Regions from separate parts of the Streptomyces sp. NPDC017529 genome, predicted to be linked through region 2. Evidence: riboswitches for the same ligand, from Rfam matches in the RefSeq annotation. Region 2 holds a riboswitch; each other region holds the start of a gene.
What was found. A riboswitch is a leader RNA that binds a small molecule or an ion and turns the genes downstream of it on or off. The one in region 2 is predicted to bind cyclic di-AMP.

Region 1: it holds a riboswitch for cyclic di-AMP, as region 2 does, so the genes downstream of both, ACH4K4_RS23840 (transglycosylase family protein) here and ACH4K4_RS10690 (NlpC/P60 family protein) in region 2, are expected to answer to the same signal.
Region 3: it holds a riboswitch for cyclic di-AMP, as region 2 does, so the genes downstream of both, ACH4K4_RS29265 (M23 family metallopeptidase) here and ACH4K4_RS10690 (NlpC/P60 family protein) in region 2, are expected to answer to the same signal.

Annotation. Positions count from the first base shown of each region.
Region 1 is NZ_JBIRJY010000009.1:188,510-191,775, forward strand. Features, by position in the region: gene ACH4K4_RS23835 (transglycosylase family protein) at 1-691, shown strand, start outside; cyclic di-AMP (ydaO/yuaA leader) riboswitch at 911-1,116, shown strand; gene ACH4K4_RS23840 (transglycosylase family protein) at 1,120-1,803, shown strand; gene eno (phosphopyruvate hydratase) at 2,175-3,266, shown strand, end outside.
Region 2 is NZ_JBIRJY010000004.1:6,172-9,437, forward strand. Features, by position in the region: gene ACH4K4_RS10685 (hypothetical protein) at 227-580, shown strand; gene ACH4K4_RS10690 (NlpC/P60 family protein) at 647-1,819, opposite strand; cyclic di-AMP (ydaO/yuaA leader) riboswitch at 1,827-2,050, opposite strand; gene pcrA (DNA helicase PcrA) at 2,312-3,266, shown strand, end outside.
Region 3 is NZ_JBIRJY010000014.1:121,213-124,478, forward strand. Features, by position in the region: gene ACH4K4_RS29260 (M16 family metallopeptidase) at 1-757, shown strand, start outside; cyclic di-AMP (ydaO/yuaA leader) riboswitch at 972-1,126, shown strand; gene ACH4K4_RS29265 (M23 family metallopeptidase) at 1,140-1,937, shown strand; gene ACH4K4_RS29270 (GntR family transcriptional regulator) at 2,162-2,854, shown strand; gene ACH4K4_RS29275 (HPr family phosphocarrier protein) at 3,112-3,266, opposite strand, start outside.

The sequences.
Region 1 (3,266 bases), on a different contig from region 2:
CGCCGCGCGCGGCCCGGACGTGTGGCCGAGCTGCGCGGTCAACGCGGGCCTCAGAAAGGGCGGCCAGGGCCCGGACGTCGACCCGGGCGGCACGCCCACGCCGACGCCTTCCCCCTCGTCTCCCTCGGCCCCTTCTTCCCCTTCTTCCCCTTCCTCCCCGTCCGCTCCCGCGACGCCGTCCCCCTCGACCGGTTCCGGCACACCGGCTTCGCCGGCCGGGCCTCCGGCGAAGACCCCGGAGCCGAAGCCGTCGCCGACCGGCGCGGGCGGCGGCCAGGACCCGTCCCGTACGCCGGACCCGTCCGGTACGGGCGGTACACAGGACCCGGCGCGGCCCGCCGACCCGGCAGGGCCGGACGACGGCGCCTCCAGCGGCCCCGCCGTGCCCCCGGGCCAGGGCAAGCACCGCGGCGACGCGGAAGGCGGGCGGGAGCCCGGCAAGGGCACCGGTGGCGCGGGGGACGCGGACCGGTCCGGCGGGGGGCACCCCTCGCGGGGCGGCGACGCGCACCGTACGGACCCGGGTGCGCCGGGCGGCTACACCGTGCGGCCGGGTGACAGCCTGTCAGTCATCGCGGAGGACCGCGGAGTCGACGGGGGCTGGCCGGCGCTCTACGAGGCCAACAAAGGTGTCATCGGGGGCGATCCCGACCTTATTCGCCCTGGCCAGCGCCTCGACCTCGAACGCTGATCAAGGTATTTCGTACGCATTTGCCCGCTTTGGTGAAAGTGAGACATGGATCTCGTTCGGGACGGCGCCGCCCCTACCGTCCGTTGTTTCCAAACCTGCGACGACCTGCGGAAATGTGATGATCCTGTGATGTCTGGGGACCAACTGGCCTCAGATGTAGGGGTTTGAACCGGCGGGGTGTTCCTGTTTACCGTCTTCATCGCTCGCCAAAGCGGGCCCTTGGACCACACGCCGAATCCTGCCGGTGGTCGGAGGTCACTCGTCGCGACAGCGCCGAAGGCAGGAGCGGGGGACCCAAGGTAAGTGCCGGCCCCGCCCGTGAGAACGGGTGACCGGCTTGGGGTGAAGCCGCGTGGGAACACGCGGCCGGGCGACTCACAGCCCGAACCCGACAGCTCACCTCGTAGGCGTCGGTGAGGAAACCAACCATGCTGAACACCAAGGGCAAGCACCGCCGTCCCTCCAAGGCCGTCCGCGCCGTCACCCTGGCGGGCGTCGCCGGTGCTGCTGTGGCCGTCCCGCTCATGGGCGCCACCTCTGCCTCCGCCGCCAACAACTGGGACGCGGTCGCCCAGTGCGAGTCCGGCGGCAACTGGTCGATCAACACGGGCAACGGCTACTACGGTGGCCTGCAGTTCACCAACTCCAGCTGGGCCGCCGCCGGCGGCACCAAGTACGCCCCGCGCGCCGACCTGGCCAGCAAGAGCCAGCAGATCGCCGCGGCCGAGCGCCTGCTCGCCATCCAGGGCCCGGGTGCCTGGACCTGCGCCGGCGGCCACCTGGGCAAGGGCAACTCGAACGCCCAGGCCGAGGGCGGCTCGGGCAGCTCCACCAAGTCCCACAAGTCCCACAAGTCCTACTCCGCGCCGCAGCACTCCTCGCGGTCCGAGGCCCGCAAGCAGGGCGAGGACCTGGCCCGCAAGACCCCGGCCCCCCAGAAGTCGACGCCGAAGTCGAACCCCAAGGGCAACTACACCGTCAAGTCCGGTGACACCCTCGCCAAGATCGCCGCTTCCCACGGCACCAACTGGAAGTCGGTCTACGAGAACAACAAGTCCGTCATCGGCGGTAACCCCAACCTGATCTTCCCGGGTCAGAAGCTGGCCGTCTGAGCCCGCTGACCCCCTGAAGGACCCCGGGTGACCGAGTCGCTCCGTACGTACGGCGGTACGCGCGGGCCCGGCACCCCGGGGGCCGGACGTCCCGGGAACCCGCTCTTCCCGTGAGACAGCCCCGCCACGGCGCGTCGTCCCCCAACGCGCCGCGGCGGGGCTTCTCCGTTTCCGGCGAGCCGCCCCGGCCGGCCGCCCCCGCCCCCCCCACGTGGCGGTTTTTCCCGTTGAGCGAACAATGTGCCCGTACGTCCCGTGAACAGGGGCTTTGCGGGTGTTTTCGTCCCACGGAGCGGGCTGGCGGCAAGCGGAGGCCGCTGAGGCCGTTAGGCTCGTGCTGCAGAACTCCAGACACCCATGAAGGAGACAACGTGCCGTCCATCGACGTCGTCGTAGCTCGCGAGATTCTCGACTCGCGAGGCAATCCCACGGTCGAGGTCGAGGTCGGCCTCGACGACGGCAGCACCGGCCGTGCCGCCGTCCCGTCCGGCGCCTCCACCGGCGCCTTCGAGGCCATCGAGCTGCGCGACGGTGACCCGGCCCGCTACCAGGGCAAGGGCGTGGAGAAGGCCGTCCTCGCGGTCATCGAGCAGATCGGCCCGGAGCTGGTCGGCTACGACGCCACCGAGCAGCGCCTGATCGACCAGGCCATGTTCGACCTGGACGCCACGGACAACAAGGGCTCGCTCGGCGCCAACGCCATCCTGGGCGTCTCCCTCGCCGTCGCGCACGCCGCCTCCGAGGCCAGCGACCTCCCGCTGTTCCGCTACCTCGGCGGCCCGAACGCCCACGTGCTGCCGGTCCCGATGATGAACATCCTGAACGGCGGCTCGCACGCCGACTCGAACGTGGACATCCAGGAGTTCATGATCGCCCCGATCGGCGCGGAGTCCTTCTCCGAGGCCCTGCGCTGGGGCGCCGAGGTCTACCACACCCTCAAGAAGGTCCTCAAGAGCAAGGGCCTGGCCACCGGCCTGGGCGACGAGGGCGGCTTCGCCCCGAACCTCGGCTCCAACCGCGAGGCCCTGGACCTGATCCTCGAAGCGATCAAGGAAGCCGGCTACACCCCCGGCCAGGACATCGCGCTCGCGCTCGACGTCGCCGCCTCCGAGTTCTACAAGGACGGCGTCTACGAGTTCGAGGGCCGGCAGCGCACCGCCGAGCAGATGACCGCGTACTACGCGGAGCTGGTCGAGGCCTACCCGCTGGTCTCCATCGAGGACCCGCTGTTCGAGGACGACTGGGCCGGCTGGAACGTCATCACCGAGCGCCTGGGCGCCAAGGTGCAGCTGGTCGGCGACGACCTGTTCGTCACCAACCCGGAGCGCCTGGCCCGCGGCATCGAGGAGAACTCGGCCAACGCCCTGCTGGTCAAGGTCAACCAGATCGGCTCGCTGACCGAGACCCTGGACGCCGTCGAGCTGGCCCAGCGCAACGGCTTCAAGTGCATGATGTCGCACCGC
Region 2 (3,266 bases):
AATCCGGCGGCGGTGGGGAGTCGGCCGCCTGATTGAGGACGCTAAACCTCGGCGACCCCGAAAGGGGAACGGTTGCCGGGCATTGCCCGCTTTCGGTGTTCCGGTGAGCGCGGATGACCGCGGCGGGATGCGTTCGGGAGGTGTCGGGTACGGGCTCCGACCGATGCGCCGGAAGAGGCGTACCTGAGTGCGGAGCGGTGATATGGGAGGGCTACGATCCACCACTATGGACGTAGTAACCAAGGTCTTCGTGGGCCTGCACATCATCGGCATCGCGTCGCTGCTCGGCGGCTTCCTGACCCAGATGAAGCCGATGAGCGCGGGCACCGCCCGCTTCACGCCGGCCATGCTGCACGGCGCGCTGACGATGCTGGTGACCGGCGTCGCCCTGGTCGGCCTCAACCAGGCCCAGGACCACTCGCTCGACAACGTCAAGCTGGGCGTCAAGCTCGCCGTACTCGTGGTGATCCTGGGCCTGGTCTACGTGAAGCGCGACGAGGAGAAGGTGGACAAGCCCTTCTTCCTGGCGGTGGGGCTGCTGACGGTGGTCAACATCTTCATCGCGCTGCTGTGGACGTGACCGGTTCCGGCAGATCCTGACCGGCCGCGGGGCAGTCACGCCCCGCGGCCGTGTGGGGTGTACGGGTTACGCGGGCCGTACGCTCCCGTAGATCGGCATGTAGTAGATCGACTCCACCCGCACGCTCGCGCCGGGCTTCGGGGCGTGGATCATCTTGCCGTCGCCGATGTACATACCGACATGGCTGATGTCGTTGTAGAAGAACACCAGGTCACCGGGCTTGAGGTCCTTGGTCGCCACCCGGTCGCCCGCCTTCACCTGATCCCAGGTGGTACGCGGCAGGGACACGCCCGCCGCCTTCCAGGCCGCCTGCGTCAGGCCGGAGCAGTCGTAGGAGTTCGGGCCGGTCGCGCCCCACACGTACGGCTTGCCCATCTGGGCGCGCGCGAACGCGAGGGCCTTGGCGGCCTTGCCGGAGTACGAACCGTCGTCGGTCCGGCCGCCGCCGGAGCCGCCGTCCGGTGTCCCGGAGCCGGTGCCCTGGCCCGGGCCGTCGTGCCGCTCGCGGTCCGCGCGTTCCCTGCGCTCCTTCTCGGCCTGCTTGCGCGCCAGCTCCTCGGCCTTGCGCTTGGCCTCGGCCTCCTTCTTGCGCTCCAGCTCCGCCAGCCGCGCCTTCTCCTGGGCGGTCAGCCGCGACAGCAGCTGCCGGGCCTCGGCCAGCTTGTCCTGGACGTCCTTCTTGGACTCCTTCAGGGACGTCTGCGTCTCGGTGAGCCGCTCCAGGCTCCGGGACGCCTCGGCGCGCTGCCGCCCGGCCGCGGCCTGCTGCTCCTGGTAGTCGGCGACGGCCTGCTGCTGCCTGCCGGTCAGTCGGTCCATGAGGTGGCTGCGGTCGGCGAACTGCTGCGGATTCTGCGCGAGGAGCAGCTGCGCGGTCGGGCTCAGACCGCCGGTGCGGTACTGGGCCGAGGCGTAGACGCCCAGCTCGCGCCGGGCGTCGTTCATCTTCTGGGTGCGCCGGGCGGACTCGTCCAGCAGCCGGTCGACGGTGCCGCGCTGCCGGTCGGCCCGCTCCTTGGCGCCGTTGTACTTCTGTGTCGCCACTTCGGCCTGGCGGTACAGGTCGTCGACCTTCTGCTTGACCTCTTCGACGGTCGGTGCGGGCTGCCGTGGCGCCGCCTCGGCGCTCTGCGAGAGCAGGGTGACGGAGGCGAGGGCGGCGGTGGTGAGCCCGGCGGCCGTACGGCGGCTTCCGGGCGAGGCGAGTATGCGGGGACGCGGCTTGCGGTGTGACACCAAGGCCGGCGACTCCTTCCGTGGACCGCCTACCGGGTTAGCTGTCAGGTTCGGGCGTACGGAAGGGTGCCCTACGGGCCGTACGGCCGCGGGAGAGGTCCTGGGGTGGTGCCCCGGGTGGTGCTCCGAGGCGCCTCTCGTCGTCGCCGTACCGGCCCGATTCACCTCGGTGGTACGTGTGGGTCCCCGGCTCCGGGTGCCTCGCGGCAGGGCCGGACTCGGCGGGGGCGGCCCGTGCGGACGCTGTCGACCGCGGGGACGCGGGCTGCCCGAGCGAGCACGGTAGCCAACCCGTGTGGCTCCTGTGAAGGCTGATGTTCGATATGCCCGAAACCTTTTCGTTATCTGGTCGAGTCCGGGACGTGTCTTGGGCCACTTCTGTCCGTACGGGGCCGTGGTTGCGGTGCGGTCCCGTACGGGGGCGTGCTAGCTCACACGGCCGGTTTTCCCGGTACGGGCCGGGCTGTCAGTGCGGCGGCCTAGACTCGGTGGGCGATGAGCAGCCTCTTTGACGACAGCTTCCTGGCGGACCTCGAACCCACGGGTGAGGGGCCCCCGCCGCCTCCCGAGGACGAGGACGGTCCGGCACAGGAGGAGATCCCGGCCGACCTGTTCGGCGGGCGCTTCGACGTGCCCGGCGGCCTCCCGCACGCCGTCGGCCCGGGCCGCGACCCGTACTACCGCGACGGCGCCCCCCGCCCCGCAGTGGATCCCGCCGCCCTCCTGGAGGGGCTCAACGACCAGCAGAAGGCCGCCGTGGTGCACACCGGCGGCCCGCTGCTCATCGTCGCCGGCGCCGGCTCCGGCAAGACCCGCGTCCTGACGCACCGCATCGCGCACCTGCTCGGCGCGCGCGGTGTGCACCCGGGCGAGATCCTCGCGATCACCTTCACCAACAAGGCCGCGGGCGAGATGAAGGAGCGCGTCGAGGAGCTGGTGGGCCCCCGGGCGAATGCCATGTGGGTCTCCACCTTCCACAGCGCGTGCGTGCGCATCCTGCGCCGCGAGTCCAAGAAGCTGGGCTTCACCTCGTCCTTCTCGATCTACGACGCGGCCGACTCCAAGCGCCTGATGGCCCTGGTCTGCCGCGACCTGGACCTCGATCCCAAGCGGTTCCCGCCCAAGTCCTTCAGCGCCAAGGTCTCCAACCTCAAGAACGAGCTCATCGACGAGGAGACCTTCGCGGACCAGGCGGCTGACGGGTTTGAGAAGTCCGTCGCCGAGGCGTACCGGATGTACCAGGCCCGGCTGCGCGAGGCCAACGCCCTGGACTTCGACGACATCATCATGACCACCGTCAACCTGCTCCAGGCGTTCCCCGATGTCGCCGACCACTACCGCCGCCGCTTCCGGCATGTCCTCGTGGACGAGTACCAGGACACCAACCACGCCCAGTACACCCTGGTGCGGGAGCTGGTGGGACCGGCCGAGACCGCCGGCGAGCTGTGCG
Region 3 (3,266 bases), on a different contig from region 2:
GGCCGTCGTCGTCGGCGACCTCACCGGCGTGGACCTGGAGGCGGCCCTCGCCGACACCCTCGGCTCCTGGACGGGGTCGCCCGCGGAACCGGTGAAGGCCAGCCCGATCACCGCCGACGACACCGGCCGCGTCGTGATCGTCGACCGCCCCGGCGCCGTGCAGACCCAGCTGCTGATCGGCCGCATCGGCCCGGACCGGCACGACCGCGCCTGGCCCGCCCAGGTGGTCGGCACGTACTGCCTGGGCGGCACCCTCACCTCCCGCCTGGACCGGGTGCTGCGCGAGGAGAAGGGCTACACCTACGGGGTGCGCTCCTTCGGCCAGGTGCTGCGCTCCTCGGCGGCGGGCGACGGCGCCGCGATGCTCGCCATCAGCGGCTCGGTGGACACCGCCTCCACAGGACCGGCGCTGGAGGACCTGTGGAAGGTGCTGCGCACCCTCGCCGACGGGGGCCTGACGGACGCCGAGCGTGACGTCGCCGTGCAGAACCTCGTCGGCGTGGCGCCGCTGAAGTACGAGACCGCCGCCGCCGTCGCGGGCACCCTCGCCGACCAGGTGGAGCAGCAGCTCCCGGACGACTTCCAGGCGCAGCTGTACGCGCGGCTGGCGCAGACCGGCACGGTCGAGGCGACCGCGGCGGTTGTCAGCGCCTTCCCGGCGGACCGGCTGGTGACGGTTCTGGTGGGTGACGCCTCCGAGATCGCGGAGCCGGTCAAGGCGCTCGGCATCGGCGAGGTGACGGTCGTCGGCGGCTGACGGGTCGTGACTCCGGCGGGCTGACGGCCTGCCACGAGAAGATCCAGTGGTGCGCGCGTGCCACTGGATCTTCTTTATGTCCCAATTGCTGGGAGCGGTTGCCTGATGGCCGTGTGACGTACGGCACAAAACATCAGTTCTGTTTGCCGATTGAAAGTTGCCCCGTTTAGCGTCGATCCGACTGTCCGCCAGACCGACGCCGCAACCGCGGCACGGGCAGTCATCGCCGAGTCCCCGTACGGCGCGAGCCAGGGGAGCCGGGGACCCATGTCCCTTGGGGTGAATCGGACGCCTTCCCGGAGGTGCCCGTAGGAGACCTTCCTGCTCCGAACCCGTCAGCTAACCCGGTAGGCGAGAGGGAAGGAAAGGACACAGCCAGCCCATGGCGTTCACCCGTGCCACCGGGAAGCACCGTGGTCCGAGCCGCAGCGCGCGGACGACCCGTAACCTCGCCGGCATAGCCACGCTCGCCGCGTCCGGCGTCATCGCCTCCGTCGCCTCCCCGGCCCTCGCGGCCGGCAACCCGGACGACGCGAACGCCCACGACACCGGCTTCCACCAGGCCGTCGTCCTCGGTGACGAGCTGGCCGAGCAGATCGAGGCGCAGGCCGACGCGCAGCAGGAGGCCGCCGACGCCGCCGCCGCGCAGGCCAAGGCCGAGGCCGAAGCCCGGCAGCAGGCCGCGGAGGCCAAGCGCAAGGCCGACGCCGAGGCGAAGAAGGAGCGCGAGGCCCAGGAGCGCGCCGCCCGCGAGGCGGAGCGCAAGCGCCTGCTGACGTACGTCGCGCCCCTCGACAGCTCCTACGTCTCCACCAGCTACAAGGCGTCCAGCGGCCTGTGGTCCTCCGGCAGCCACACCGGCATCGACTTCCACGCCTCCTCCGGCACCTCCGTGCACGCCGTGGGCTCGGGCACCGTCGTCGAGGCCGGCTGGGGCGGCGCGTACGGGAACAACGTCGTCATCAAGATGAACGACGGCACCTACACCCAGTACGGCCACCTGTCGTCGATCAACGTCTCGGTCGGCCAGACCGTCACCCCGGGCCAGCAGATCGCCCTGTCGGGCAACACCGGCAACACCACCGGCGCGCACCTGCACTTCGAGGCCCGCACCTCGGCGGAGTACGGCTCGGACATCGACCCGGTCGCCTACCTGCGCTCGCACGGCGTCAACGTCTGACGCGCGCCCGCTCCCTCCGCTTGGTGCCCCGGCCGCCGCGGCCGGGGCACCGGTGTATCCGGGCCTGCCCTGGTCGCCTCGCCTTCCGCGTTCCTGGCCAAAAAATATCCATGAATTCGCCGAGGCCGCCGGATAAAGCCTGCCCGTCGAATAGAGTCGCGGAAATGCCGTCGGCCGACGGCAGGTGCGGACGATTCCAGGGGATTACGGCGGAGGCACGGACGATGCGAGGCCATATTTCCGCGCATGCGGTGTGCACGGCGATCCGCGAAGACATCGTGAGCGGCGTTCTGCCGCCGGGCAGCCGGCTGATCGAGGAACTGCTCGCCGGCCGTTACGGGGTCTCCCGCGTTCCCGTACGCGAGGCGCTGCGGACGCTGGAGTCCGAGGGCTTCGTCACCATCAGGCACCACGCCGGCGCCTGCGTGGCCACACCCACCGAGCGGGAGGCGGCCGACCTGCTGGACATCCGCGGCCTGCTGGAGCCGCTGGGCGCCGCCCGCGCCGCCGCCCGCCGCACCACCGCGCACCTCAAGGTGCTGCGCGGGGTGGTACGGCTGGGCCGTGAGCGCGTCCGGCAGGGGCAGCGCGCCGAGCTGCGTCAACTGGACGGCTGGTTCCACGAGACGCTCGCCCAGGCGTCGGGCAGCGCCAGCATGGCGGCGCTGCTCACCCAGCTGCGACGCAAGATCGACTGGATGTACGCGGTCGAGCCCCCGGTGCGCGAGGACCGGTCGTGGGAAGAGCACGGGGCGGTGCTGGACGCGGTGGCCCGCGGCGACGCGGAGCGGGCGCGCGCCCTGATGGCGGCGCACATCGAGCGCTCGCGCCCGGCGTACCGGCTGCGCCGGCCGACCGCCGCGCCGGCCGTGAGGGAACCGAAACAGTCCGTAAACACGTTGCGCGCCGGGAATTAACAAGGCCGCCGTATACAAGCGATACAGGGTTTTACCGGAAAATGCGCAGGGGTCGGACACCTGTGGACCGGTTGCCTATGGGCCGGAATGCGGGTCGGTCGCCGCGTTACGGATTCTTCGGCCGATTCCGCGATTTCGTATTCGCCGTGCCGTAAAGGCTCGGCGGGCAGTCGTGCGCGCAAGGAAAACGACCCCGCCCGGCGCCGGAAAACCGGCTACCGCGGCGGGGTCGCGCGCGCTGTGACCCGCGAAGGGGTTCAGACGGTCTCCGGGAGCTCCTCAAGGCCCTCGGCGACCAGCTTGGCGAGGCGGTCGAGCGCGGCGTCGGCGCCCTCGGCGTCGGAGGCCAGCACGATCTCCTCGCCGCCCTGGGCGCCCAGGCCCAGCACGGCCAGCATGGAGGCCGCGTTGA